Regions from separate parts of the Pseudomonas sp. No.117 genome, predicted to be linked through region 1. Evidence: predicted binding sites of a transcription regulator. Region 1 holds the regulator's gene; each other region holds the start of a gene.
What was found. Region 1 encodes FliA, which starts transcription of late flagellar genes. Its sites were predicted from a motif close to CTAAAGTTTNNNNNNNNNNNGCCGNTAA; they were not measured.

Region 1 (7,196 bases):
CAGCGTCGCCGAGGCCGAGATCTATCCCGACCGCGAACTGGCCATCAACCCGGGCCAGGTCTATGGCACCCTCAACGGCGTCGCCGCCAAGGATCCGGCATTCGGTCTGGAAGCCGTCTGGATCGACGTCACCCAGCGCGACCAGGCCCAGTCCCTCGGCTACACCGTGGTCGACGCCAGCACCGTGGTCGCCACTCACCTCAACCAGATCCTCTTCAAGCACGCCCACGAGCTGATTGGCCACGAGGAAGTCCAGCAACTGCTGCAGGTGCTGGCCAAGAGTTCGCCCAAGCTGGCCGAGGAGCTGGTACCCGGCATCGTCTCGCTGTCGACCCTGCTCAAGATCCTCCAGCAGCTGCTGCAGGAGCAGGTTCCGGTCCGCGACATCCGCACCATCGCCGAAGCCATCGCCAACGTCGGTCCGCGGAGTCAAGATCCCGCCGCCATCGCCGGTGCCGTGCGGGTCGCGCTGTCCCGCGCAATCGTCCAGAACATCGTTGGAATGGAGCCTGAGCTGCCTGTTATCACCCTTGAGCCAAGGTTGGAACAGATGTTGCTAAGTAGTATGCAGAAGGCCGGTCAAGGCGCCGAGGACGGCATGTTCCTCGAGCCTGGCATGGCTGAAAAACTGCAGCGTTCCCTCGTCGAGGCGGCGCAGCGTCAGGAAATGATGGGTAAGCCAGTGGTGCTGCTGGTGGCCGGTGCGATCCGCGGGATGATGTCCCGCTTCGCGCGGATGGCGGCACCGAACATGAGTGTGCTGGCCTACCAGGAAATTCCGGACAACAAGCAGGTCACCATCGTCGCTACCGTTGGCCAGAATGGCTGAGGTCTAGATCATGCAAGTCAAACGTTTCTTCGCCGCCGATATGCGTCAAGCCATGAAGCTGGTACGCGACGAGCTGGGCCCCGATGCCGCCATCCTCAGCAACCGCCGGGTCGCCGGCGGGGTCGAGTTGACCGCGGCGCTGGACTACCAGGCTCCGGCACCGGCCGCGCCCAACGCGGAGCTGCAGGCGGAGTTGCGCAAGACCCATGCGAAGATCGCCCAGGCCCATGCCGACCTCAGCATCCGCGCGCCGGGTGTCCCCTCGGCCGCGCCCAAGGACAAGCAGCTGCTCGGCGCCATCAGCGCCGCCGACAGCCGTCGCGAGCCGCTGCTCGACGCCCCCCGCGCCGCCCAGCCGGCCGCCGCCACTCCGGCCGCCAGCGCCGCGCCGGAAGACCGTCGCGCCCTGGAAGCCATGCGCAGCGAACTCAGTGGCCTGCGCGAACTGCTGGAAGTCCAGCTCGGCTCCATGGCCTGGACCCAGGTGCAGTCCACCCGTCCGCAGCAGGCCGGCCTCTGGCGTCGTCTGCAGCGCATGGGCCTGCCGGCCGACCTGGCCCGCCACCTGCTCGACAGCGTCGCCAAGATCCAGGATCCGCGCCACGCCTGGCGTATGCTGCTGGCCAACTTCGCCCAGCTGGCGAAGACCACCGACGCCAAGATCCTGGAGGAGGGCGGCATCGTCGCCTTCGTCGGTCCCGCCGGCATGGGCAAGACCACCACCCTGGCCAAGCTCGCCGCCAGCTACGTATTGAAGTACGGTCCCCAGAGCCTGGCGCTGGTCAGCATGGACAGTTTCCGCATCGGTGCCCAGGAGCAGATCAAGACCCTCGGTCGCATCCTCGACGTGCCGGTGACCCTGGTCGACCCGGGCCAATCCCTGGCCCAGGCCCTGGCGCCCCTGGCACGCAAGCGCCTGGTGCTGATCGATACCGCCGGCATGCCCGCCAACGATCCGGCGCTCAAGGCCCAGCTCGAAGCCCTGGCCAACCGCCAGCTGAAGATTCGCAACTACCTGGTACTAGGTGTCACCAGCCAGAGCCAGGTGCTCAAGGCGGCCTACCACAGCTATCGTCGCTGCGGCCTGAGCGGCTGCGTGCTGACCAAGCTGGACGAGGCCGCCAGCCTCGGCGAAGCCCTCGGCCTGGCCATCAGCCAGCGCCTGCCGGTGGCCTACATCGCCGACGGCCCGCGCATCCCGGACGACCTGCATCCGGCCCGTAGCCACCAGCTGGTGAGCCGCGCGGTGAGCCTGCAGGCGCCGGAAGAGCCGAGCGAAGAAACCATGGCCGGGATGTTCGCCGGCCTGTACCAAAGCAATGCCCGCCGCGCCGGTTAGCGCAGACGAACGGTAGTGGTGCATTGCATGCCTGGGCACGCCAAATGCACTTGGTCTAAAGTGTGACGGATTTCAATCAAAGGTATCAGGCAATGGGTAGCATGCATCCCGTCCAAGTCATAGCGGTCACGGGCGGTAAAGGCGGTGTCGGGAAGACCAACGTGTCGGTCAACCTGGCCTTGGCCCTGGCCGATATCGGGCGGCGCGTCATGCTGCTCGACGCCGACCTGGGCCTGGCCAACATCGACGTTCTCCTCGGCCTGTCGCCCAAGCGCACCCTGGCCGACGTCATCTCCGGCGAATGCGATCTGCGCGACGTGCTGCTGCAGGGGCCGGGCGGCATCCGCATCGTCCCGGCGGCCTCGGGGACCCAGGCGATGGTCAATCTGACGCCGGCCCAGCACGCCGGCCTGATCCAGGCCTTCAGCGACATCAGCGAGAACCTCGACGTGCTCATCGTCGACACCGCGGCCGGTATCGGCGATCAGGTGGTCAGCTTCGTTCGCGCCGCCCAGGAAGTCCTGGTGGTGGTCTGCGACGAACCCACCTCCATCACCGACGCCTACGCCCTGATCAAGCTGCTCAACCGCGACCATGGCGTCACCCGTTTCCGGGTCCTGGCGAACATGGCGCTGACCCCCCAGGAAGGCCGCAATCTCTTTGCTAAGCTGACCAAGGTGACCGACAGATTCCTGGATGTCGCCCTGCAGTACGTGGGTGCCATTCCGTTCGATGAAGCGGTGCGCAAAGCCGTGCAGAAACAGCGCCCCGTGTTCGAAGCCTTTCCGCGTGCCAAGGCCTCGCTGGCCTTCCGTGCGGTGGCTCAGAAAGTCGATGGCTGGCCACTGCCGGCCAATCCGCGCGGCCATCTCGAGTTTTTCGTCGAGCGCCTTGTGCAACCAGCCATCGGTACCCACGCATGACAGCATCCAGCGGGCTTCGCATGTACAGCAAAACCTCGGAACGTACCCAGCAGGAGCAGCTCATCAACCGCTATGCGCCGTTGGTGAAACGCATCGCCTACCACCTCCTGGCGCGGCTGCCAGCCAGCGTGCAGGTCGAAGACCTGATGCAGGCCGGCATGATCGGCCTGCTGGAGGCCTCGCGCAAATACGACGCGGGCAAGGGCGCCAGCTTCGAGACCTACGCCGGCATCCGCATCCGCGGCGCCATGCTCGACGAGGTCCGCAAGGGCGATTGGGCACCGCGCTCGGTGCACCGCAACACGCGCATGGTCACCGACGCCATTCGGGCAGTGGAAGCGCGCACCGGTCGCGACGCTAAAGATTCCGAGGTCGCGGCCGAACTTAAATTGAGTCTGGATGAGTACTACGGCATCCTTGGCGACACCATGGGGAGTCGCCTGTTCAGTTTCGACGACCTCATGGAGGGTGGTGAGCATGGGCTCGAGGAGAGCGGTTCGCATGAACTCGAACCCGGTCGCGGTCTGGAAGACGAGCGCTTCCGCAAGGCCCTGGCCGACGCCATCGCCAATCTCCCGGAGCGTGAACGCCTGGTGCTCTCGCTGTATTACGACGAGGAACTCAACCTCAAGGAAATCGGCGAGGTACTGGGAGTGAGCGAATCACGCGTCTGCCAGCTCCACAGTCAATGCGCGGCACGCCTGCGGGCGCGGCTGGCGGAATGGCGTTCGCGTTAACCGGCTGGTACTCAGGCTACTACGATTGCTTAGGCGCGCCTCACGGCGTGTGTGCGGATTAGGACGGAGGTCGACTTGGACAAGAACATGAAAATCCTCATCGTGGACGATTTTTCCACGATGAGACGCATCATCAAGAATTTGCTGCGCGATCTGGGCTTCACCAATACCGCCGAGGCGGACGACGGCAACACCGCGCTGCCGATGCTGCAGAGCGGCAACTTCGACTTTCTCGTCACCGACTGGAACATGCCGGGCATGACCGGTATCGACCTGCTGCGCCAGGTCCGTGCCGACGCGCGGCTGAAGACCCTGCCGGTGCTGATGGTGACCGCCGAAGCCAAGCGCGAGCAGATCATCGAAGCCGCTCAGGCCGGCGTGAATGGCTACGTGGTCAAGCCTTTCACCGCCCAGGTGCTGAAAGAAAAGATCGACAAGATCTTCGAGCGGGTGAACGGCTGAAGAAAGCCGCGGGGACGTTATGGATCAGCTTGGCACCAACAGCTTCAGCGACTTCGAGTCGAATTTAAAACAGCACGCCCAAGAGCTGGTGAAATGCCTGGAGAGCGGCGACTTCGCCCAGGCCGTGCAGGTCATCAATGAACTCAACCAGCTTCGCGACCGGGGTCTCTACCAGGAAGTCGGCAAGCTGACCCGCGAGTTGCACAACGCCATCGTCAACTTCGAGATCGATCCGCGCGGCATGGCCGGCGAAGAGGTCTCCCAGATCAGCGATGCCACCGATCGTCTTTCCTACGTGGTGAAGATGACCGAGAACGCCGCCAACCGGACCATGGATCTGGTGGAGGAGAGCGCGCCGCTGGTGGGCAACTTCGGCGACGAGGCCCGCGCCGTGCACGCCGACTGGAAGAAGTTCATGCGCCGGGAAATGGGCGCGGACGAATTCCGTGAGCTGGCCAAGCGCGTCGACGCCTTCCTCAGCCACAGCGAGAGCAGCGCCGGACAGCTGTCGGCCAAGCTCAACGACATCCTGTTGGCACAGGACTACCAGGACCTCACCGGTCAGGTCATCAAGCGGGTGGTCAACCTCGTCGGGCAGATCGAGAAAGACCTCGTCAAGCTGGTGATGATGGCCAGCCAGGTCGACCGCTATACCGGCTTCAGTCACGATCACACCGCGCTGATCGAACAGAATCGAAAAGAAAAGACGATGAAGGGTGAAGGTCCGCAGATTCATGCCGATAAGCGTGAAGACGTTGTGGCTGCTCAGGTCGACGTCGACGATCTTCTATCCAGTCTGGGCTTCTGACCCAGACCCTTTTGGGGAGTGCAGGAATGAGCTTCGACGCCGATGAAGAAATCCTCCAGGATTTCCTGGTAGAGGCCGGCGAGATTCTCGAACAGTTGTCGGAACAATTGGTCGAGCTGGAAAGCCGCCCGGATGACATGGATCTGCTGAACGCCATTTTCCGGGGCTTCCATACCGTCAAGGGCGGTGCCGGGTTCCTGCAGCTCCATACCCTGGTCGAGTGCTGCCACATCGCGGAAAACGTGTTCGACATCCTGCGCAAGGGCGAACGCCGCGTGGATGCCGAATTGATGGACGTGGTGCTGCAGGCCCTCGACTCCGTCAACGAAATGTTCAGCCAGGTGCGGGAGCGTCAGGAACCGACTCCGGCGACGCCCGAATTGCTGGCGGCCCTGGCCCGGCTGGCCGAACCGGCCGGCAGCGAACCGGCTCCGGCTCCGGCCCCATTCGCCTCCGCGCCTGCTGCGCCGGTGGTGGCCGCGCCGCCGCCGGCCCCGGTCGCCGCCGAAGCGGCCACCCCGGAGCTGAGCGACGCCGATTTTCAGAATCTGCTCGATGCCCTGGGCTCCGAGCCGAGCGCCGCAGCTGAAACCGCCGCCAGCGCCGGTGGTGACGACATCACCGATGACGAGTTCGAAGCCCTGCTCGATCAGTTGCACGGCAAGGGCAAGTTCAACGACGCTCCGGCTGCCACGCCGAGCGCCCCCGCGGTAGCGGCTGCTCCGGCAGCCGGCGCGGCGAGCGGCGATGACATCACCGACGACGAATTCGAAGCCCTGCTCGATGAGCTGCACGGCAAGGGCAAGTTCGCGGCCAGCGAGACCGCGGCACCTGTGGCAGCCGCGCCAGCTGCCGCAGCGCCGCCAGCCGCCGGTGGTGACGAGATCACCGACGACGAATTCGAATCCCTGCTCGACGAATTGCATGGCAAGGGCAAGTTCAGTGGTCCCGCCACCTCTTCCGAAGCGGTCGCTGCACCTGTCGCTTCGGCACCGGTAGCTGCCGCGCAGCCGGCACCGGCACCCGCGCCGAAAGCGGCTCCGGTGGCCGAGACCGCCGCGCCCAAGCCGGCGGCGGCACCTCCTGCCGAGCGTCCCACCAGCGAAGCGGAGACCACCGTCCGGGTCGATACCGCGCGGCTGGACGAGATCATGAACATGGTCGGCGAGCTGGTGCTGGTGCGTAACCGCCTGGTGCGCCTCGGCCTGAACAGCGGCGACGAGGCCATGGCCAAGGCCGTGTCCAACCTCGACGTGGTCACCGCCGATCTGCAGACCTCGGTCATGAAGACGCGGATGCAGCCGATCAAGAAGGTCTTCGGGCGCTTCCCGCGCCTGGTCCGCGACCTGGCACGCAGCCTGAAGAAAGAGATCAACCTGGAACTGGTCGGGGAAGAAACCGACCTGGACAAGAACCTGGTCGAGGCCCTGGCCGATCCGCTGGTGCACCTGGTGCGCAACGCGGTCGACCACGGTATCGAGGGTCCGGCCGAACGCGAAGGCAACGGCAAGTCCCGCGCCGGGCGCGTGGTGCTCTCCGCCGAACAGGAAGGCGACCACATCCTGCTGTCGATCTCCGACGACGGCAAGGGCATGGACGCCGATCTGCTGCGCAACAAGGCGGTGGAGAAGGGCCTGCTGGACCGCGATGCGGCCGAGCGCCTGACCGAGACCGAGTGCTTCAACCTGATCTTCGCCCCGGGTTTCTCCACCAAGTCCGAGATCTCCGACATCTCCGGTCGTGGCGTGGGCATGGATGTGGTCAAGACCAAGATCAGCCAGCTCAATGGTACCCTGAACGTCTTCTCGACCAAGGGCCAGGGCTCCAAGATCGTCATCAAGGTACCCCTGACCCTGGCGATCATGCCGACGCTGATGGTGATGCTGGGCAACCAGGCCTTCGCCTTCCCGCTGGTCAACGTCAACGAGATCTTCCACCTCGACCTGTCCCGCACCAACGTGGTGGACGGCCAGGAAGTGGTGGTGGTGCGCGACAAGGCGCTGCCGCTGTTCTACCTCAAGCGCTGGCTGGTGCCCAATGCGGCACACGTCGAGCAGGGCGAGGGCCACGTGGTGATTCTCTCGGTGGGCACCCAGCG
Region 2 (7,196 bases), on a different contig from region 1:
GGTTATAGGGATGGAAGCCGTCCACGTCCTTGTCGGTGCGGATGCGTTCGAGCAACTGGGTGGCATCCAGGTGCGCGGGTAGGGGCAGCTGCAGGAGGATGCCATCGACGCTCGGGTCGTCGTTCAGGCGATCGATGAGGGCTTCCAGCTCGGCCTGGCCGGTGCTGGCGGGCAGGTCGTGCGCATAGGAGTCGAAGCCGACCTCCTCGCAGTCCTTGCGCTTGTGAGCCACATAGACCCGCGAGGCGGGATCGTCGCCGACCAGGATGACGGCGAGGCCAGGGGCGCGCAGTCCGGCGCTACGACGTTGAGAGACTCGCTGGGCAATATCCTGGCGCAGGCGGGCGGCAATGGACTTGCCGTCGATCAGTTGGGCGGTCATGGGCGATTTCTGGTGGTGACGGAAATAAGGTCGGGTATTTTCGCATGGACGGGCCCACTGGCAACAGCGACGGCTCGGCGGCGGCTAACTCATTCTTCTGCTTAAAAATTTTTTTAAAAATCTGTTGACGGCCCGGCGGTGGCTTTATAAGATTCGCCCCGCTTGCCGAGCACAGCCCAAGTCACTGACAAGGGCCAGGCAAGGGACTTCTCACCAAGGACGTCTCTGCCAGGGCAGCTGCCGAAAGGCGCCCGTAGCTCAGCTGGATAGAGCATCCGCCTTCTAAGCGGATGGTCGCAGGTTCGAGTCCTGCCGGGCGCGCCATTGGCGGTTCGGCGACGGCAAGCAAGCAAGATATGGTGGGCGTAGCTCAGTTGGTAGAGCACAGGATTGTGGCTCCTGGTGTCGTGGGTTCGATTCCCATCGTCCACCCCATATTCAGCGAACGCCAGACCTCGTGTCTGGCGTTCGTCTTTTAAGCGTCTCGCGGACGTGGTGGAATTGGTAGACACACCAGATTTAGGTTCTGGCGCCGCAAGGTGTGAGAGTTCGAGTCTCTCCGTCCGCACCAATCAAGCTGCACAGCAAGGAACCGGCCTAGGCCGGTTTTTTTGTGCCTGCGAGAAGGCGAGCGCCGGTCGGTTCCAGCGCAATGCGGCGTCCTGGGCACGGCTGACGCGCTAGTGAAGGCACCGCACTACCGGGGCGAAGAGGGCGCAGGCGCCCAGCAAGGCGAGGCCCAGCAGCTGCCTGGCGGATCCTCGATGGCCGTCGCTGCCGGGGTTCTGGCGGCAAGGTGGCACCGGCGAACCGGTCTTCGCCAGCGGCTGCGACCGGGGTGGCTCGAACAGGGTGATCGAACGGGTCAGTTGGGTTCGCATGATTCGGCCTCTCGATGTGTGCGCTAATCATTATTGCGACTATCAAAGAGTAGCCGGGTCTGCCGGTAATGCAAGTCCGCGGTGAAAGGCGCCTGTCACTGGCGATCCTGGGGCTTTCACCCATAGGGATTGCCTGCTGGGTTCAGCGAGGGGCAGGAGGGGTGAGGGAGGACCCGGCGGTCAATTGAGCGTCTCGGCCAGCAGGAAGAGGGCGCCGCCGATGGCTCCGCTACCGAGCAGTACCAGGCTCATCAAGGCGCCGCCCACCAGCTGGGCGATGTCGTCGCTGATTTCGTAATCCGTTTTCATGGCGAATCTCTGGAGCGGGATGCCTTCATGGATACCAAGGCTGGGTTACAGCACGACGACGGCGAGAACCGCAGCGGCCGTCGTTGCGCTCAACTGGTCGCCCAGGTCAGCCACAGGGTCTGCTCTTCGCTGAGCTGGCCGACCTCGCGCAGCGCCCGTTCGAGATCCTCTCGGACCCGGCGTTTCAGCTCGACATTGAGATCACCTTGGCCACTGGCGGCCAATTGATCGGCGAGCGAGAGATCCGCGGCGAGTTGGCGCATTCGAGGGGCGGTGAAATCCTTCTGCTGCATGGGCCACTCCTGTCTCCTGATGGAGGCGAGTGTGGCACGGGCGCCTTGGACTGAACACAGGCCTGATGACTATTGTCTGACGTGATTGGTCAAAACTCGGACCCCCGGCATTCTTTGCCGGTTGCGGCCGGGAATGCACGTTTACCAAGGGAAGCATGGATCATGAGTGGGAAGTCGACGCGCAAGCTGCTGCTGTTGAGTGTGGGGTTCGGTGTCCTGGTGCTGGCGGCCGTGGCGACTACCCACAAGAGTGATTCGACCAGCAGCGAGCCTGCCGTGGTGGCGACCACGACGCCGCCGGTGGCCGCCCATGCACCGACCACGGGGACCCATGCGGCGGCCGACGAGCACAAGCAGGATCTGCAGAGCTTTCTCGCCGAGGCGGCGCCCGGTCCCTGCGGCGCCGCGATACCCGCGACCATCACCGATCCCGCTTGCCACGAGGCCATCGAGGGCCTTGCGCGGCGCGCCGGCTACCCTCAGGAGGAGGTCATGGCCTACCTGGAGGCCCACCGGGCGCGGTGAGGTCAGCGTCCCAGCGCTTCTGGTTATAAGCAAAGACCCTTTCAATATATGACGGCATAAACGGAGTCGCTATCCTGTGCGGCCGCTAGATGAGCCGACCACGGCAATTGGGGCTGTAATGGATGTAGGGGTGACAGGCTTCGTAATCGCGGGGCTGGTAGTGGGTTTCATCGTCGGCATGACCGGCGTCGGTGGGGGATCGCTGATGACGCCCATCCTGCTCTGGTTCGGGATCAATCCCGCGGCGGCGGTCGGCACCGACCTGCTTTACGCCGCCATCACCAAGGCCGGTGGCGTCTTCGTCCACCAGCGCAATCGCAACATCGACTGGAAGGTGACCGGCTGGCTGGCCGCGGGTAGCGTGCCTGCCGCCGCCCTGACGTTGCTCGCCCTGGCCCTGCTCCCGGGGGATCAACACGCCACCAATGCCCTGATCAAGCATGCCCTGGGAACGGTGCTGCTGCTGACCGCCCTGGCGATCCTGTTCAAGCGGCAGATCTTCGCCTTCGCCAGTCGCCATGCCGGCGACGGCTTCCATCTCAGTTCCGCGCGGCTCAATGCCCTGACGGTGCTGACTGGCGCGGTGCTGGGCTTCATGGTGACCCTGACCTCCATCGGCGCCGGGGCGCTGGGGACGGTGGCCCTGTTCCTGCTCTATCCGTTGCTGGCGACCCGTCGCCTGGTGGGCACCGAGATCGCCCACGCCGTACCCCTGACCCTGGTGGCCGGCCTGGGCCACGCCGGGCTGGGCAATCTCGATTGGCACGTGCTGGGCTACCTGCTGCTGGGGTCGCTGCCGGGCATCTTCCTGGGCAGTCATCTGTCCGGCCGGGTACCGGAAGGTGTTCTGCGACCCTGCCTCGCCGTCATGCTAGTGGTAATCGGCGCCAAGCTGGTGATCTGAGCCGGCCGTCCCCGGCAAAGCGCCGCTGATCAGGCGGCGCCTGAGCATTCACGGATGCTGAACAGTTCCAGGGTACTGGTGGCTAAATTTGTTATCGCAATTGCCGATAACTTGGCCACGAGTCCCCCGCCCCCTGGAGCTGCCCATGTTTCCCTCCGCCGCCGAGCCTGTCGCTGTCGATGAAGCCTCCGCCTATCTAGCCCTGCGCCAGGCGCTGGACCGCTCCCTGGCGGTGATCGAATTCGATCTGCAGGGCAATGTGCTGCAGGCCAACGACAACTTCCTGGAGACCTTCGGCTATGGCCTGGACGAGGTCCGGGGCCGGCATCACCGCCTGTTCTGCCCGCCGGCGATAGCGGAAAGCGAGGACTACCAGGCGTTCTGGCAAGCCTTGGGGCGTGGCGAGTTCCACAGTGGCGTCTATCGGCGGCGGCGCAAGGACGGCAGCCTGGTCTGGATCCGCGCCACCTACAACCCCCTGCTGGACGCCGAGGGCAAGCCGCAGCGCATCATCAAGTTCGCCACCGACATCACCGAGAGTCGCCTGCAGGCGGTGGAGTACGAGGGCAAGATCGCCGCGATCCAGCGGGCTCAGGCAGTGATCGAATTCGATCTGCAGGGCAACGTGCTCTGGGCCAACGACAACTTCCTCGCCATGACCGGCTATGCGTTGGACGAGGTGCGCGGGCGTCACCACAGCCTGATGTGCCCGTCCGACTACGCCCGTTCGCCGGAATACGCCCTGCTATGGAATCGTCTGGGCCAGGGCAAGTTCGATTCCGGGGTCTACAAGCGGATCCGGCGCGATGGCCGGCCGATCTGGATCCAGGCCACCTACAACCCCATCCTCGACAGCGACGGCAAGCCGTACAAGGTGGTGAAATTCGCCACCGACGTGACCGATGCGCAACTCCAGTCAGCGGAATTCCAGGGCAAGATGGCCGCCATCGACCGCGCCCAGGCGGTGATCGAATTCGATCTGCACGGTACCATCCTCGATGCCAACGAGAACTTCCTGTCCGCCCTCGGCTACAGCCTGGAAGAGGTCCGCGGCAAGCATCACCGGATCTTCTGCGAGCCCGACTACGCCCGTTCGCCGGCCTATCGCCTGTTCTGGGAAAAGCTCGGCCGCGGCGACTTCGACACCGGCCTGTACAAGCGGCGCGCCAGCGACGGGCGCCAGGTGTGGATCCAGGCCACCTACAACCCCATCCTCGATGCCGAGGGCCATCCCTACAAGGTGGTCAAGTTCGCCAGCGACGTGACCGAGAGCCAGCTGCGCAACAGCGACTACGAAGGCAAGGTCGCGGCCATCGACAGGTCCCAGGCTATCGTCGAGTTCTCCCTCGATGGCACGGTGCTCACCGCCAACCGCAACTTCCTGCTGGCGCTGGGCTACCAGGCCGACGAGGTGGTGGGCAAGCACCACCGCATCTTCTGTCCCGACGACTATGCCCGCTCGGCCGAGTACCGGTTGTTCTGGGATAAGCTCGGCCGCGGCGAATTCGATGCCGGGGTCTACAAGCGGCTCAACAGCCGTGGCGAGGAAATCTGGATCCAGGCCACCTACAACCCGATCTTCGACGCCGACGGCAAGCCGTGCAAGGTAGTGAAGTTCGCCGTGGACATCACCGAAAGCCAGACCCGCAACAGCGACTACGCCGGCAAGGTGGCGGCCGTCGACCGCGGCCAGGCGGTGATCGAGTTCGACCTGACCGGCAAGATCCTCGAGGCCAACCGCAACTTCCTGGCCACCCTCGGCTATCGGTTGGAGGAAATTCGCGGCCAGCATCACCGGATCTTCTGCGAGGCCGAGCACGTGTCCTCGGCGGAATACCGCGAATTCTGGGCGCGCCTGGCCCAGGGCGAGGTATTCGGCGGGCGCTTCATGCGGCTGAGCAAGTTCGGCCAGCGCATCTGGATCCAGGCCACCTACAACCCCATCTTCGATGCCGATGGGCAGGTGCACAAGGTGGTCAAGTTCGCCACCGACATCACCCGGCAGGTGGAAACGGAGCAGCATGTCCGGCAGAAGATCGAGCAGATGAACCTCTCGCTGCACGCCCTGACCCGTTCCATCAACCAGATCGCCGAGACCACCGACGACGCTAACCGCATGGCCCGGCGGACCCTGGAGGAGGCCGAGCGCGGCTCCCTCACGCTGAATCGCTCGCTGGAGGCCATCGAAACCATAGGTACCACCGCTGGCGGCATCCAGGACATCGTCCAGGTGATCAGCGATATCGCCAACCAGACCAACATGCTGGCCTTCAACGCTGCCATCGAGGCCGCCCGCGCCGGCGAGCACGGCCTGGGCTTCTCGGTGGTGGCCGACGAGGTACGCAAGCTGGCCGAGAAGTCGTCCCAGGCGACCAAGGAGATCAACAAGCTGATCCTGGAGTCGGTGAAGAGCATCGCCCAGGGCAGCGAGATCTCGCGCAGCGTCGGGGAAGCCTTCGGCATGATCGCCGAAGGGGTCGGCAAGACCCAGAAATCCATCGAGGCCATCAACGGCTCGACCGCCGCGCAGCTCGACGACGCGGCGCGCGTCAACCAGCTCATTCAGGAACTGGACGCGGCGACCACCCTGGCCCCGGTCACTGGGGGGACGCGAGCGTGACCCTGAACCAGGGAGTCGTGCGCATCGGCGAACTGGAAGTCGCCATCGCCGCCCTGGCTTTGGAGCGCGTAGTGGCCTGGCCGGAGCGCCTGGCACGGCATCCGAGCGCGGCCCCCTGGCTGCTCGGCCTCTTCGAATTGGGCGGCCGGCCGCTGCCCCTGATCGACGGACATCGGCTGCTGGGAGTACCTGCGGTCGACACCGAGCGCCGGGTCGCGGTGATTCGCCATGGCGGCGGGCGCTTCGGCCTGAGCATCGATGGGGTGGTGGACATCATCAGCCCTGGGCGCGACGCCATCGTCCAGCTCCAGGGCGCCCCCGGACGGCTGCTGGGGCGCATCCACCTGCAGCCGGAAAAGGGCCGGCTGGTGCATTTCCTCGACCTGGAGGCGCTGGCCGCGCTGCCGGGCTTCGAACTCAGCGCCGAGACCGCGCCGACCCAGGGCGAGGTCGCCACGCCGGGTCGGGAACGGGAACGCCTCTACCTGGTGTTCGAGTGTGACGGCCGCCGCCTGTGCCTGGATGCCGCGGTGGTCCAGGAGCTGGTGGATCGACCCCAGCTCATACCGAGCGACTTTGCCAGCGACAGCTGTCGCTTCCATGTCGCGCTGCGCGGCCAGACGTTGCCGGTGCTGGAGCTGTCTGAGCTGTTGGGGCTCGCCGCGCCGGCAGCTAGCGGCCGTCAGCATCTGCTGGTCCTGGCGGCCGGGGCGCAGGGCGAGTATCGGGTGGCCTTCGGCTTCGAGCGCCTGCTCGGCATGTGGCGACGCGATCCCGCGCAGTGCGCTCCGCTGCTGGGGTTCGGCCTGGCGCAGCCGGAGCTGCTGCGCGGAGTGTTCAGCGAACCCGATGGCGACGCAGCGGTGGTCCTCGACCACGAGGCGCTGGGGCGCCAGGAGGCGGCGGTGGCCTATGCGCGTATCTACCGCACTAATCGGAATCTGCTGGCCGAGCAGCGCCAGCAGGGGCGCCGCCAACCCTGCCTGAGTTTTCTGGCCGGACCGCTGTTCGCCGTACCGCTGGAACAGGTCGCCGAGGTGCTGCCCTTGCCAGCGCGCTACCTGCGCCTGGGGCAATCGGATCCGCGGCTGCTGGGGCTGATGGAGGTACGAGGCCAGCAGATCACCCTGGTCTGCCTGCGCACCCTGGCGGGCGAAACGGTGGCAGAGCCCACCCCTGAGGATCAGGTCATCGTGGTGGCCGGGCAGCGACAACGCCTGGGCTTCGTGGTGCAACGAGTAGAGGCCATAGATACCTTTACCGATTTGCGCGAGGACGCCCT
Region 3 (7,196 bases), on a different contig from region 1:
CACGGCGATGGACTGCGGCGAGATCATCTTGCCGGTCACTCCGCCGGAACTGTTGGCGGCCACCAGCAGGGTGTCGGAAACGCCGATCTGGTGTGCGGTGGTCGCCTGCAGCGAGCCGAACAGGGCGTTGGACGAGGTATCCGAACCGGTCAGGAACACTCCCAGCCAGCCCAGCAGCGGCGAGAAGAAGGGGAACAGCGCGCCGGTACCGGCCAGCAGCAGGGCCAGGGTGGTGGACATCCCCGAGTAGTTGACGACGAAGGCGAAGGCCAGCACCAGTCCGATGGACAGGATCGGCTTGCGCAGCTCCACCAGGGTTTCCTTGAACACGCCCAGGGCGGTCGAGGGCTTGATGCGGAAGATGGCCATGGCGATCAGCGCCGAGATCAGGATGGCGGTGCCCGAGGCGGACAGCAGGTCGAGCTTGTAGACCGCCGGCATGGGCGTCGGGGTGGCTGCGATGGGCGCCGCCTTGAGCACCAGCTTGTCCAGATAGGGCACCGGCACGTTGATCACCAGGGCATAGAGGGCACCGCCGCTGGCGAACAGCGCCTTGAAGGCCTTGGTGGTCCAGATCGTCACGACCACGGTGAGGATCAGGAACGGCGACCAGGCCTTGATCACGGTGCCTAGCGAATGCTCGGGCGGCAGGCGACCGCCACTGCCAAAGCCCGCGCCGCCGCCCAGCATGGCCGCGCCGCCACCACCACCAACCACGGCCGTCGCACCCGCGGTGGCGTGCTGCGGCTGGCGCAGCTTGAGGTAGCTGGTGAGGGCGATCATGGCGGCCAGCGACGAGGTGATGTCAGGCAGTTCCGGACCGATGAAATTGGAGGTCAGGTACTGGAAGACGGCGAAGGTGCCGCCGCAGATCAGCGCCGGCTTCCAGGTTTCCCGCAGGCCGCGCATGCCATCCATCATGAACATCAGCCACAGCGGCACCAGCAGCGACAGCAAGGGCAGTTGGCGACCGGTCATGGCGCCGATCTTGAAGGCGTCGATGCCGGTGACCTGGCCGGCGACGATGGTCGGAATGCCCAGGGCGCCGAAAGCTACCGGTGCGGTGTTGGCGATCAGGCAGAGCCCGGCCGCCTTCAGCGGATTATGGCCCAAGCCCACCAGCAGGGCGGCGGTGATGGCCACCGGGGCACCGAAGCCGGCCGCGCCCTCCAGGAAGGCGCCGAAGCAGAAACCGATCAGCAGCACCTGCAGGCGCTGGTCGTCGGTGATGGAGAGGACGGAGCTGCGGATGATGTCGAACTGGCCGCACTTGACCGTCAGCTTGTAGAGGAACACCGCCGTGACGATGATCCAGGCGATGGGCCAGAGGCCGTAGAGAAAGCCGTAGCCGGCCGCCGCCAGCGCCTTGTCCACCGGCATGTGGTAGACGAACAGGGCGATGAGCAGGGCGATCGCCAGGGTCAGGGCGCCCGCCACATGCCCCTTGAGACGGAGTACGGCCAGGGCGATGAAGAAGAACAGGATCGGCAGGGCGGCGACGAAGGCCGAAAGGCCCAGGCTGCCGAGCGGAAGATAGAGCTGTTGCCAGGTTTCCATCGGGTGCTCCTTGATTGTTTTTGTAGGGAAGCGGCAGGACGGGGTTGCACAGCATCGCGACCTGTGGCAAAAATTGGTAAGACCAATTTACAAGGGCGACTTCCCGCACGTTAAGCGGGGTCTTTGCGGCTGTCAAACGGGTTATCGTGCGACTTTAGTCGTCCAAACGGTCGTGCCATACCCGTGCGAAGCGGCATCCGAAGGCTTTCTTGAGGGGTTTCATGGAGTTCCAACCGGTCAAGCAGCGGCGTCTGTCGGACGATATCGTCAAGCACCTGGAAGCCTTGATTGCCGAGGGCTCCCTACGGCCCGGTGAACGGCTGCCGGCCGAGCGTGCCCTGGCCGAGCGTTTCGGGGTCTCGCGGCCCTCGCTCCGGGAGGCGATCCAGAAACTGGTGGCGCGCGGCCTGCTCACCAGCCGCCAGGGCGGCGGTACCTATGTCACCCAGGCGCTCAACAGCGCCTTTACCGATCCCCTGCTGCCGCTGCTGGAAAGCCGCGAGGAAACCCGCCGCGATCTGCTGGAGTTTCGCCATACCCTGGAAAGCGCCTGCGCCTACTACGCCGCCCAGCGGGCCACCGAGCCGGACCTGGCGCGCCTGACCCTGGCCTGGGAGCGACTGGAGGCCTGCTACCAGCGACGCGAGACGCTGACCTGCGAAGAGGAGGGCGAGGCCGACGCGGCCTTCCACCTGGCCATCGCCGAGGCCAGCCACAACGCCGTCTACCTGCACAGCATCCGCAGCCTGTTCGAGCTGTTGCGGCATCACATGGTCACCAATATCGGCGGCATGCAGGCCCAGCGTGGCGAAACCCGCGAGCGGCTGCTGGAGCAGCACCGGGCGCTGTACCTGGCGATCGTCGCTGGCGAAGCCGAGCGCGCCCGCGACGCCGCCAGTCTGCACCTGGGCTATGTGCGAGAGGTATTGGAGGAAGCGGGCGCCATGGCAGGGCGTCTAGCACGGGCGAAACGGCGGGAAGATTTCTGAAGAAGTGTGGCAAAATATTGCATGGTGGCACTAGGCTATCGCAATAACTTCTTCGTCCGCGGCTAAAGTTTAGCGATTCGACGCTGATAACCCGGTCAGACCTTCCCGCCTTTGCAGGCGTCTAGACCGGTATCCTCCTGTGGAAAACGCCTCTTCTTCCCCCTCGCTCGTCGACCTTACCTTCGCGCCTGCATTGCTCGGTGCCTGCGGCGCCGCGGCGATTCTCTTCACCGGTGGCCTGAATCCGACCACCCTGGCCCTGGGCGCCGCCCAGGGCGGCCTGGCGGTCGGCCTCGGCTTCTGGCAGCTGCGTCGCGCCCAGGCGCGTCAGGCCGAGCATCCGGTCGGAATGCTCGCCGCCCAGGGTCCGGCCAGCGGCCGTGACGAAGCCCTCGAAGCCCTTTGTGTGGCGGTGCTGCCGGTGTGGTCCGAGCAGATCGAGGCGGCGCGTGCCCATACCGAGCAGGAGATCGTCAGCCTGACCAGCCGCTTCGCCGAGCTGGCGGGGCGCATCGAGAGCGTGACCGGTAACGATCAGGGCGCGGGTGATCGCCTGGTCAACCTGATGGCCAGCAGCCAGAACCAGCTGGATGGCATCCTGCAGTCCCTGCGCGAGGCGCTGTCCAGCAAGGGTGCCCTGCTCAACGAGGTGAATGGCCTCGCCGGGCTCACCGAGCAGCTCAAGAGCATGGCCAAGGACGTCGGTGACGTGGCTCGCCAGACCAACCTGCTGGCGCTCAATGCGGCCATCGAGGCGGCGCGTGCCGGTGAAGCCGGGCGCGGCTTCGCCGTGGTCGCCGACGAGGTCCGCAAGCTGTCCACCCTCTCCGGCGATACCGGGCAGAAGATCGGCGAAACCGTGGAAACGGTGAATGGCGCCATTGCCCGCACCCTGGAGCTGTCGCAACGCCACGCCGAGCGAGACACCGGCACCCTGAACCAGTCCGGCGAGACCATCGAACAGGTCATCGGCGCCTTCGGCGGCACCACGCGCGATGTGGTGGAGCGCAGCGACGCCCTGGCCGAGAACGCCGCGGCGGTCGGCGGCACCATCGGCGAGGTGCTGGTGGCGCTGCAATTCCAGGACCGGGTCAGCCAGATGCTCGGCCATATCCGTGACGACCAGGCCCGCCTCGAGCGCCTGGTGGTCGAACGCCGTGCCCTGGCCGCCAGCGGCCAGCCGCTGCCGCCCCTCGACACCAAGGCCTGGCTCGCCGCCCTGGCCCGTACCTACACCATGGCCGAGCAGGTCGCCGTGCACCACGGCAAGCGACCGGCCGCCACCGCTGAATCCGATATCACGTTCTTCTAAGGAAGCTGCTATGAGCAACAAGACCATTCTGATCGTCGACGACTCCATCTCCATCCGTCAGGTGGTGTCCATGACGCTGAAAAGCGCCGGCTACGACGTCATCGAGGGCTGCGACGGGCGGGACGCCCTGACCAAGCTGGACGGTCGCAAGGTCCACCTGATCATCAGCGACGTGAACATGCCCAACATGGACGGCATCACCTTCGTCGCTGCGGCGAAGAAGCTACCGGCCTACAAATTCACCCCGGTGATCATGCTCACCACCGAATCCGACGCCGCCAAGAAGGCCGCCGGCCAGGCCGCCGGTGCCAAGGCCTGGATGGTCAAGCCGTTCCAGCCGGCGCAGATGCTGGCGGCCGTTTCCAAGCTGATCATGCCCTGATAGCCCCGGAGGCTACCCCCATGAACGACGTCGTTCGTACCCGGTTGCCCTTCGTCGGGCCGCTGACCATCTATACCGCGGCGGACAGCAAGCCGCTGCTGATGGAGCCCCTCTCCGCCGGGGTCACCGTGGCGCTGGAGCTGGCCGAGGTCGACGAATTCGATTCGGCCGGGCTGCAGTTGCTGCTGCTGGCCCACCGGGAAGCGCAACGTCTGGGTGGCAGCCTCGAGCTGGTCGATCCCAGCCCGGCCATCACCGAATTGCTGGCGCTGGCCGGCCTCGCCGATTTCTTCACGGCCACGGCGGCCGAAGGGGTCGCGGCATGAATCTGGACGAGATCCTCAAGACCTTCATCGCCGAGAGCGAGGAGCTGCTGCAGCAGATGGAGGCCGCGCTGCTGCAGATCGAGCAGGCGCCGGACGACGCCGAGCTGATCAACGCCATCTTTCGCGCCGCCCATACCATCAAGGGCTCGGCCGGCCTGTTCGGCCTGGATCACGTGGTGGCCTTCACCCATGTCGCCGAAAGCGTGCTGGACCGCATCCGCAGCGGCGAGCTGGCCTTCGACGACACCCTGTCCGCGCTCTTCCTGGAGGTCTGCGATCACCTCAACGGCCTGATCGCCCGGGTCTCCTCCGGCAGCGAGCCCGAGGCCGAATTCCAGGCGGCCGGCGCCGCCCTGGTGCAGCGCCTCGAACACTACCTGCAACCCAGCGCCAAGGCCCTCGAGCCCGCCGCGACCGCCCGCGCCGCGCTGCCGCCCGCGGATGGCGTGGCGGCCGGTCATTGGCACCTGTCGCTGCGCTTCGGCCCGGACATGCTGCGCAACGGCATGGACCCCCTGGCTTTCGTGCGCTATCTCAACAGCTTCGGTCGCATCGTCACTATCGTCACCCTGACCGATGCCATCCCCGCGGCCGCCGAGATGGACCCGGAGACCTGCTACCTGGGGTTCGAGGTGGCCTTCGACAGTGATGCCGACAAGGACACCATCGAGGCGGCCTTCGAATTCGTCCGCGAGGACAGCCAGATCCGTATCCTGCCGCCGCACAGCCGCAGCAGTGACTACTGCCAGCTGATCGAGGCGCTGCCCGAAGAAGACCTGCGCCTGGGCGAGATCCTGGTGCGCTGCGGCACCCTGACCGCCACCGAGCTGGACGAGGTCCTGCGCCGCCAGGCCGATCCGGCGACACCGCGCAAGCCCATCGGCGAGGCCCTGGTCGAGGCGCACCTGGTCAATTCGCCGGTGGTGGACGCGGCGCTGAACAAGCAGCGCAAGGTCAAGGAACAACGTAGCGGCAGCGCCGGCGATGGCCAGTTGATCCGCATCGACGCGACCAAGCTCGACCAGCTCATCGACCTGATCGGCGAACTCATCATCGCCGGTGCCGGCACCCAGCTCATCGCCCAGCAGAGCGGCCTGGCCGCGCTGGTGGAGTCCACCGGGGTGCTCTCGCGGCTGGTCGAGGAGGTGCGCGACACCGCCCTGACCCTGCGCATGGTGCAGATCGGCACCACCTTCAACCGTTTCCAACGGGTGGTGCGGGACGTCTCCAAGGAGATCGGCAAGGACATCGCCCTGCAGATCAGCGGCGGCGAGACCGAGCTGGACAAGACCGTGGTGGAGAAGATCGGCGATCCGCTGACCCACCTGATCCGCAATGCCATGGACCATGGCATCGAGTCGGCCGAGTTGCGCCTGGCCCGCGGCAAGCCGGCCCAGGGCACCGTCGGTCTGCATGCCTATCACGAGTCGAGCAGCATCGTCATCGAGGTCACCGACGACGGCGGCGGCCTGGCCCGCGAGCGCATCCTGCGCAAGGCGACCGAGCGCGGCCTGATCGCCGAGGGCCAGGTGCTGGCCGACAAGGACGTGTTCAACCTGATCTTCGAGCCGGGCTTCTCCACCGCCGAGCAGATCAGCAACCTGTCCGGTCGCGGCGTCGGCATGGACGTGGTCAAGAAGAACATCACCGCTCTGCGCGGCAGCGTCGACCTCACCAGCGAGGAAGGCCGGGGCACCAAGGTGACCATCCGCCTGCCGCTGACCCTGGCGATCATCGACGGCTTCCTCATCGGCGTCGGCAAGGCCACCTACGTGGTGCCGCTGGAGGCGGTGGAGGAGTGCATCGAGCTGACCGAGGCGGCCAGCGTCCAGGCCAGCGGCAACGACTATCTCGACCTGCGCGGCGAGGTGCTGCCGGTGCTGCGCCTGCGCCAGCTGTTCGCCATCGAGGAAGAGCCGCCGCGGCGGCAGAACGTGGTGGTGGTGCGCTATGCCGGCCAGCGCGCCGGCCTGGTGGTCGACCAGTTGCTCGGCGAATTCCAGACCGTGATCAAGCCGCTCGGCCCGCTGTTCGGCCACAACCGCAGTCTGGGGGGCTTCACCATCCTCGGTAGCGGTGCGGTGGCCCTGATCCTGAACGTGCCCGGCCTGATCGGCGAGGCGTCCTCCACCACCCTGGCCACCCACGCTCCGGCGCTGGCCTGATCGCCTCCGAGAAGTCGACCCATGACCGTCACCAAACGCATGTCCCTGCTGGTCCTCTCCGCGCTGCTGGGGATCATTCTCCTGGCGGGCATCGCCTACCAGCAACTCAGCCAGGTGTACGAGCGTGCCAACTATGGCAACGACAACACCGTGCCCTCCATTCTGGGTATTGACGCCATCGACGCCCATTCCGCCGACATCATCACCGGTATCTACCGCCATCTGGCGGCGGACGGCGAGGCGGCAACGCGCGATGTCGAGAAGGAGTTGACCGAGGCGCAACAACTGACCGAGAAGGCACTCAAGGACTATGAGCCGCTGATCTCCGACGAGACCGATCGGCGCATGCTGCAGGACGATCGCCAGGCGATCGCGCAATTGAACGATCTGGTCGCCCTGGTATTGCCGCTGTCGCGAGCCAGCCAGGACGAGGAGGTCAAACGCATCCTCGGTGAGAAGCGCAAG
Region 4 (7,196 bases), on a different contig from region 1:
GAAGATTCCAGGTTTCATGGCCGTGTTCCTTGGTTCAGGGTTGAGGGAAGCGGGCGCGGCGTTCCAGGTCGTCGAGGTCTATATGGTTGCGCATGTATTGCTGGCTGGCGTCGACGAAGGGCTGGTGATCCCAGCTGGTCCGCTCGCCCTGCGCCAGCGCCGCGGCGACGAAGCGCCGCCGCCGCTGGCTGGCCAGGACCTCGCCGTGCAGGCGCTCGAGGTCCCAGCGCTGGCGCACCTCCGCCTGGAAGGTGGCGAGCAGCTCGGCATAGTCGGCGCTGGCGGCCAGGTTCTCGCGCTCCAGCGGATCGTTCTGCACATCGAACAGCAGCGGCGGATCCAGCTCGCAGTGGATGTACTTGTAGGGACCGCGGCGGATCATCAGCAGCGGGCTGACGGTGCCCTCGGCCAGGTATTCGCCGATGACCTCGTCGTGCCCCTGCCCTCCCTCCAGGTGCGCCAGCAGGGAGCGCCCGTCCAGCGGCAGCTCCGCGGGCAGGCTGCCGCCGGCCAGCTCGACGAAGGTCGGCAGCAGATCCATAGTCGACACCGAGGCCTTGACCCGCGCCGGGGCGAAATGCGCGGGCGCATGGATCAGCAGCGGGACGCGGGCGGCCATCTCGAACCAGTGCATCTTGTACCAGAGTCCGCGCTCGCCGAGCATGTCGCCGTGGTCGCCGGAGAAGACGATCACCGTGTCCTCGGCGAGGCCGCAGTCTTCCAGGGTCTTGAGCAGCTGGCCGATCTGGGCGTCGACGTAGCTGCAGGCGCCGTAGTAGGCCTGGCGGGCATCGCGGATCTTGGCCGCGGGCAGCGGCTTGTCCCAGAGATCGATCACCTTGAGCAGGCGCTGGCTGTGGGGATCCTGCTCGGCCTGGGGGATGGTGGCATCGGGCAGGGGAATGTCGGTCTCGTCATACAGGTCCCAGAATTCCCGGGGGATGGTGTAGGGATCGTGGGGATGGGTCAGGGACACGGTCAGGCAGAAGGGCTTGGCGTCGCCGCGCCGCACATGGTCGTAGAGGTACTGGCGCGCCTTGAAGACCACCTCCTCGTCGAAGTCCAGCTGGTTGGTACGCACGCACGGCCCGGCCTGCAGCACCGAGGACATGTTGTGGTACCAGCTCGGCCGCACCTCGGGTTCATCCCAGTTCACCGCCCAGCCGTAGTCGGCCGGATAGATGTCGCTGGTCAGGCGCTCTTCGTAGCCATGCAGCTGGTCCGGGCCACAGAAGTGCATCTTGCCCGACAGCGCCGTGCGATAGCCGAGGCGGCGCAGATGATGGGCATAGGTGGGGATGTCGGCGGCGAAATCGGCGGCGTTGTCGTAGGCGCCGATCTTCGACGGCAGCTGGCCACTCACCAGGGTGAAGCGCGACGGCGCGCACAGCGGGCTGTTGCAATAGGCCGAGTCGAACACCACGGCCTGTTCAGCCAGGCGTTGCAGGTTCGGCAGCTTGATCGGCGAGGCGGCGTCGTACAGCGGCAGGATGGGCGCCGCCATCTGGTCGGCCATGAGGAAGAGAATGTTGGGCTGCTGCACGAGGGTCTCCTGCCGGGATCAAGTTGACTTATGGGTCCCATGATCGGTAGGAGCTATGACGCGGTAAAGGTCAGCCATGCTGATGCCTCGGATAAGCCAGGCTTATCCGAGGCCGGCCCTCACAGCTGGAAGCGGGCGACCAGCTGGTTGAAGGAGGTGGCCAGGCGCGAGAGGTCCTGACTGGACGCGCTGGTCTGGTTGGCACCGGCGGCGGTCTGGGTCGAGAGATCCTGGATGTTGCTCAGGTTGCGATCCACCTCGCGGGCTACCTGGGCCTGCTCTTCCGCGGCGCTGGCGATCACCAGGTTGCGCTCATTGATGCTGGCCACCGCCTCGGTGATGCGTGCCAGCGCCTGATCGGCGGCCTGGGCGCGCTCCTGGGTGGCCTGGGCCCGGCCCTGGCTGCTGTCCATGGCGCGCACCGCCTGGTCGGCGGTCTGCTGCACGGTGCCGATGATGCCTTCGATCTCGCCGGTGGAGGTCTGGGTCCGGGCGGCCAGGGCGCGGACCTCGTCGGCCACCACGGCGAAGCCGCGGCCCTGCTCGCCGGCGCGGGCCGCTTCGATGGCCGCATTGAGCGCCAGCAGGTTGGTCTGCTCGGCGATGCTGCGGATCACGTCGACCACCTTGCTGATGTCCCTTACCTGGTCGGCCAGCTGCTGCACGGTCTGACTGGAGCTGCCCAGTTCCGCGGTCATCGCGTCGATGGCACCCACCGCCTGCTGTACCTCGCGGCGGCCGGCCTCGGCTTCCTCGGTGGTGGCGTGGGAAGCGGCGGAGGTGGACGCGGCGTTGCGCGCCACTTCCTCGACGGCGCTGGTCATCTGGTTCACTGCGGTAGCCGCCTGCTGGATCTCGTCGTTCTGCCGCACCAGGCCGCGCGAACTCTCGTCGGTCACCGCGGTGAGCTCTTCGGCCGCCGAGGCCAGCTGATCGGAGGCCCCGGCGATTTCCTGCAGGGTATCCTTGAGGTTGCGCTGCATGCCCGCCAGGGCGTCGAGCAGTTGGCCCGGTTCGTCGCGGCGCTGGTTGACCAGGGTCTGGGTCAGGTCACCCGCGGCGATGCGGCGGGCGCTGGCCACGGCCTGGCCAATGGGACCGGTGATGGAGCGGGTGATGAGGATGCCCAGGGCGATGGCCACCACGAAGGCGACCACGATGCCGGAATAGAGCATGAAGTTCGCCTGGTAGGCACTGACGTCGGCTGCCTGGGCCCCTTCGCTGATCTGGCGGTTGTTGGAATCCACCATGATCTTGAGTTCATCCAGAACCCGCTGGTAATTGGTCTGGACCTCGCCATTGAGGAGTTCGTTGACGTGGGCCATGTCGCCCTGCTGCAGGAGCGCCAGGGCCCGCTGGATGCTGGCCTGGTACAGCGGCCAGTCCTTTTCCATCTGATCACCGGCCAGCCGCTCGTCGTCTTCCAGCGGCGTGGCACGGTAGGTGGCGAAGGCCTTCTCGCTGGCCAACTGGTTGGCCTGCATGCGCTCGCGCGCCTGGGCCTGCTGGTTGGCATCGGCACCCACCGCGGCCAGGGACACCAGCCGATAGAGGTCACGATTCTGGGCCACCGCATAGGTGGTGGCAGCATTGGTATTGCTTACCGAGACCAGGTTGTTGGAAAAGGTCAGCTTCAGGCTGTCGGCCAGGGTAGAAACGCCCTGGACACCGAGAAAACCGACGACCAGGGTGATGCAGGCACAGGCAACGAAGGCGGTCAGCAACTTGACCGCCAGACTGGCATTGGCGAATCCATTCATAGCAAGCTCCTGAAATGGATAAGAAAGTAAGGAAAAGGGATCAGCAGCGGATGCTAGAGCGGTTTTATGTGAACTGGTTCACTATTTTTTGTAACAGCTAGCGATGGCTAACGCCTCGATTACCTTTTTCTATCGGCAGCTGATCGAGGATATTTAGGCCGCCCATGACTAACCCTTCGCTGGATAGCCTGCGGATCTTCGCGACCGTGGCCCGCCACCTGAGCTTCACCCTGGCCGCGGTGGAGCTGGGTACCACCCAGCCGGCGGTGAGCCAGCAGATCAAGCGGCTGGAGGCCCAGCTGGATACGCGGCTGTTCGACCGTATCCATCGCGGCATCGCCTTGACCGCGGCCGGCCAGTTGCTCCAGCAGCATGTCGAGGCGGGGCTGGCCAGCATCGATGAGGGCTTGCGCGCCATCACCGCACAGCCTGCCCATGAGGTGCTGCAGGTCGCCACCGACTTCGCCTTCGCGGCTTACTGGCTGCTGCCGCGGCTGCCGCGCTTCCATGCGCGCCATCCCCAGCTCGACGTCAGCCTGATCACCAGTGATCGGCTACCCGTGCTGGGGGCGGAAGTGGATGTGGCCCTGACCTTCGGCGATGGCCGCTTCAAGCACGGCGAGGCCTGGCCGCTGTTTCGCGAGGAGGTCTTTCCGGTGTGCAGTCCGCGGCTGCTGGCGGATCGTTCGGTACCCCTGAGCCACACCCAGCTGGCGCACTGGCCGCTGCTGCACCTGAAGGCCGCGCCCAACAGTCGCTGGTACGACTGGCCAGCCCTGCTGGCGGCGCTCGACTGTCCTGCGCCGGCCAGCAACCAGAACGGCGCCGTGCTCAGCTTCGACAACTACACCCTGGTGATCCAGGCGGCCATCGCCGGCCAGGGCGTGGCCATCGGCTGGCGACACCTGGTCGATGATCTGCTGGCCCAGGACCTGCTGTGCCGGCCGTGCCCGGGCTCGGCGACCTCGGGCTACGGCTATTACGCGGTGTTGCCGCAGCGCAAGCGGCGGCAACGGCTGCTGCAGCCCTTCCTCGACTGGCTGCTGGAAGAGCTGGCAGCGCCGCGCGAGTCCCTGGCCGGGGTACGGCTGGCGACCTGAGCGCAGCGCTCAACGCTCGTAGACTTCCAGCGGCAGATCGTCAGGATCGGCGAAGAAGGTGAATCTCTTGCCGGTCAGCTCGTCGGTGCGGATCGGCTCGGTGACCACCCCATGCCTCTGCAGGTGAGCGACGCAGGCGTCCAGGTCGGCCACGGCGAAGGCCAGGTGGCGCAGGCCCTGGGCCTCCGGGCGCGACGGCCGTGGCGGCGCGTCGGGGAAGGAAAACAACTCCAGCTGGGCGTGCTCGCCCACCGCCAGGTCCAGCTTCCAGGAGCGCCGGGCTTCGCGGTAGGTCTCGGCGATCACCGGCAGGCCGAGGATCTCGGTATAGAAATGCCGGGAGCGTTCATAGTCGGCGCAGATCAGCGCCACGTGGTGCAGACGGTCGAAGAGGGTCATAGGAAGCTGTTCACGATCTCGCGAGCTAGAGCCGAACAGGGCCTCGGGCCCTGCAAAAACACCTGAAAAAGCGCGGTTTACGCGCTGAATGTGCATGACGACCGGCCCGCCGATCCAGGGCGTTGCTGACGCAGGGTGGCCGATCGTGAACAGCTTCTCAGGGTACCGCGACGAATTTGAGGTCAGCCGGCGCGCCCACGTCCAGGCTCTGCAGTTCGTCGCCGAGCTTGCCGCTGTCGGGATCCCGGGCGAAGACCTTGAGCTGGTTGGATTTCTGGTTGGCGACCAGCAGGAAGCGGCCGGACGGATCGATGGCGAACTCCCGCGGCGACAGGCCATTCACCGGATGCCGCTCGACGAAGGTCAGGGTGCCATCGGCGTTCACCGCGAACACCGCCAGCTGGTTGTCGGTGCCACGGCTGGCGACGTAGAGGAAACGGCCATCACCGGACAGGTGCAGCGCCCCGGCGTCACGCTCGCCGGCGAATTCCTGGGGCGTCAGGCTGTAGCTCTGCAACTGGCGCAGCATGCCGTCCTGGTGGGCGAAGGCCATCACCTGGCCGACCAGCTCCAGGGTCAGGTAGGCGTAGCGGCCATCGGCGCTGAACACCAGGTGGCGCGGGCCGCTGCCTTCCGGCACCGGGACGAAGGGGGTCTCCGCCGCCACCAGCGGACGCTCCGGCTGTTGCGGCAGGTAGCGATAGACGAACACCTTGTCGGCCCCCAGATCCGGGGCGAAGACGAAGCGTCCATCGGGGGTGGTGACCGCGGCATGCACATGGCTCGACTGCTGGCGGGCGTGCTGTTCGCTGGGCTGGTGGAATTCGATCTGCGCCACCGGGCTGAGCACCCCGCCGTCCTGGATCGGCAGCACCGCCAGGGAGCCTTCCGGCAGGCTGGAGTAGTTGGCCACGAACAGGTACTTGCCGTCGGTGCTCAGGCTGGAATGAGTCGGCTCGTCACCCAGGCTCTTCACCTGGCTAATCTGCTGCAGCCGGCCATTGCCCGGCTCGAAACGATAGGAGGTGACGCGGCCGATGGTGTCGCCGGTCGAGCCGCGACCGTTCTCGTTGACCGCGAACAGGGTGCGGCCATCGCGGGACAGGGTCAGGAAGGACGGATTGGAGGCCTTGAGAATGCGCAGCGGGCCGTCGATCTGGCCGTTGCGGCTGTTGAAGCGATAGACGTACAGCCCCTGGCTGCTGCCCGAGGTGTAGCTGCCGACCAGCAGGTTGAACAGACCGGGTTCGGCACGGGCGGCGGCGCCGTACCCCAGGAGCAGGGCGAACAGAGCCAGCGGCAGCAGACGGGGCAGAGCTCTCATGGAAAATCCTTGGCGAGCGATTGGCGTTGAGACCGATGGAAGGCGGTCCGGTTTCGTGTCCGCCGGGGAGCACGGCGGGACGCGCGCGGTCGCTATTCTACTGAAAACTGGACTGGCACTGTGCCAGGGAGGTTGCCATGCGTGTCTACATCCTGTCCCGCCCCACCGGCCCCGATGGGCTCGTGCAGGTCGAACGGCCCATTCCAGAGCCTGCCCGCGGCCAGGTGCTGGTACGCATGAAGGCGGCCTCGCTCAACTACCGCGATCTGCTGGTCGCCGAGGGGCGCTATGGTCGCGGTGAGCTGCCGCGGGACCTGGTACCGCTCTCCGACGGTGCCGGCGAGGTGGTCGCGGTCGGCGAGGCGGTGACCCGGGTGGCGGTCGGTGACCGGGTCGCCGGTCTCTTCATGCAGGGCTGGCTGGCCGGCGCCCTGGCGCCCGAATACGCCGGGACCGCCCTGGGCGGAGTACTGGATGGCGTGCTGGCCGACTACGTGCTGTTCGATCAGCAGGGCCTGGTGCGGCTGCCCGAGCACCTGAGCTACGTCCAGGGCGCCACCCTGCCGTGCGCCGCCGTCACCGCCTGGCATGCACTCTTCGCCAGCGCGCGGCCGCTCACCGCTGGCCAGCAGGTACTGCTGCTGGGCACCGGCGGGGTGTCCATGTTCGCCCTGCAGTTCGCTCGCGCCGCCGGCGCCCAGGTGATCCTCACCTCGTCCAGCGATGCCAAGCTGGCCCGGGCGCAGGCCGTGGGCGCCCACGCCACCATCAACTACCGCACCCATCCCGAGTGGCAGGACGAGGTGCTCAGGCTGACCGGTGGGCTGGGGGTCGACCATGTGGTCGAGGTCGGCGGCGCCGGTACCCTGCAACGCTCGGTGCGCGCCACCCGGCCAGGGGGCGCGGTCCATCTGATCGGCGTGCTCAGTACTGGCGACTTCAATCCCATCGCGGTGATGCAGCGCGGCCTGGTCCTGGATGGCATCTTCGTCGGCTCGCGGGAAATGTTCGAGGCGATGAATCGGCTGCTCGCCACGCAACGCCTCGAACCCCTCGTCGATCGAATCTTC

Region 2: ACYJP6_RS13845 (methyl-accepting chemotaxis protein) is a predicted target of FliA. The motif match lies at 3,377-3,404, and genes of this name have one in related genera.
Region 3: ACYJP6_RS14180 (methyl-accepting chemotaxis protein) is a predicted target of FliA. The motif match lies at 2,609-2,636, and genes of this name have one in related genera.
Region 4: ACYJP6_RS02345 (methyl-accepting chemotaxis protein) is a predicted target of FliA. The motif match lies at 3,433-3,460, and genes of this name have one in related genera.

What each region holds. Positions count from the first base shown of each region.
Region 1 is NZ_BAAJNP010000007.1:259,482-266,677, reverse strand. Features, by position in the region: gene flhA (flagellar biosynthesis protein FlhA) at 1-829, shown strand, start outside; gene flhF (flagellar biosynthesis protein FlhF) at 840-2,168, shown strand; gene fleN (flagellar synthesis regulator FleN) at 2,261-3,091, shown strand; gene fliA (RNA polymerase sigma factor FliA) at 3,088-3,828, shown strand; gene ACYJP6_RS18460 (chemotaxis response regulator CheY) at 3,916-4,290, shown strand; gene ACYJP6_RS18455 (protein phosphatase CheZ) at 4,310-5,098, shown strand; gene ACYJP6_RS18450 (chemotaxis protein CheA) at 5,125-7,196, shown strand, end outside.
Region 2 is NZ_BAAJNP010000005.1:233,019-240,214, reverse strand. Features, by position in the region: gene folD (bifunctional methylenetetrahydrofolate dehydrogenase/methenyltetrahydrofolate cyclohydrolase FolD) at 1-382, opposite strand, end outside; tRNA gene ACYJP6_RS13885 (tRNA-Arg) at 630-706, shown strand; tRNA gene ACYJP6_RS13880 (tRNA-His) at 742-817, shown strand; tRNA gene ACYJP6_RS13875 (tRNA-Leu) at 869-953, shown strand; gene ACYJP6_RS13870 (hypothetical protein) at 1,063-1,263, opposite strand; gene ACYJP6_RS13865 (hypothetical protein) at 1,444-1,572, opposite strand; gene ACYJP6_RS13860 (hypothetical protein) at 1,662-1,865, opposite strand; gene ACYJP6_RS13855 (hypothetical protein) at 2,028-2,390, shown strand; gene ACYJP6_RS13850 (sulfite exporter TauE/SafE family protein) at 2,509-3,294, shown strand; gene ACYJP6_RS13845 (methyl-accepting chemotaxis protein) at 3,440-5,914, shown strand; gene ACYJP6_RS13840 (chemotaxis protein CheW) at 5,911-7,196, shown strand, end outside.
Region 3 is NZ_BAAJNP010000005.1:297,216-304,411, reverse strand. Features, by position in the region: gene ACYJP6_RS14190 (lactate permease LctP family transporter) at 1-1,557, opposite strand, end outside; gene ACYJP6_RS14185 (GntR family transcriptional regulator) at 1,779-2,546, shown strand; gene ACYJP6_RS14180 (methyl-accepting chemotaxis protein) at 2,896-3,858, shown strand; gene ACYJP6_RS14175 (response regulator) at 3,869-4,240, shown strand; gene ACYJP6_RS14170 (STAS domain-containing protein) at 4,261-4,566, shown strand; gene ACYJP6_RS14165 (chemotaxis protein CheA) at 4,563-6,731, shown strand; gene ACYJP6_RS14160 (methyl-accepting chemotaxis protein) at 6,753-7,196, shown strand, end outside.
Region 4 is NZ_BAAJNP010000001.1:496,382-503,577, reverse strand. Features, by position in the region: gene ACYJP6_RS02355 (choline ABC transporter substrate-binding protein) at 1-18, opposite strand, end outside; gene betC (choline-sulfatase) at 35-1,543, opposite strand; gene ACYJP6_RS02345 (methyl-accepting chemotaxis protein) at 1,663-3,303, opposite strand; gene ACYJP6_RS02340 (choline sulfate utilization transcriptional regulator) at 3,468-4,403, shown strand; gene gloA2 (SMU1112c/YaeR family gloxylase I-like metalloprotein) at 4,413-4,802, opposite strand; gene ACYJP6_RS02330 (lactonase family protein) at 4,960-6,126, opposite strand; gene ACYJP6_RS02325 (zinc-dependent alcohol dehydrogenase family protein) at 6,264-7,196, shown strand, end outside.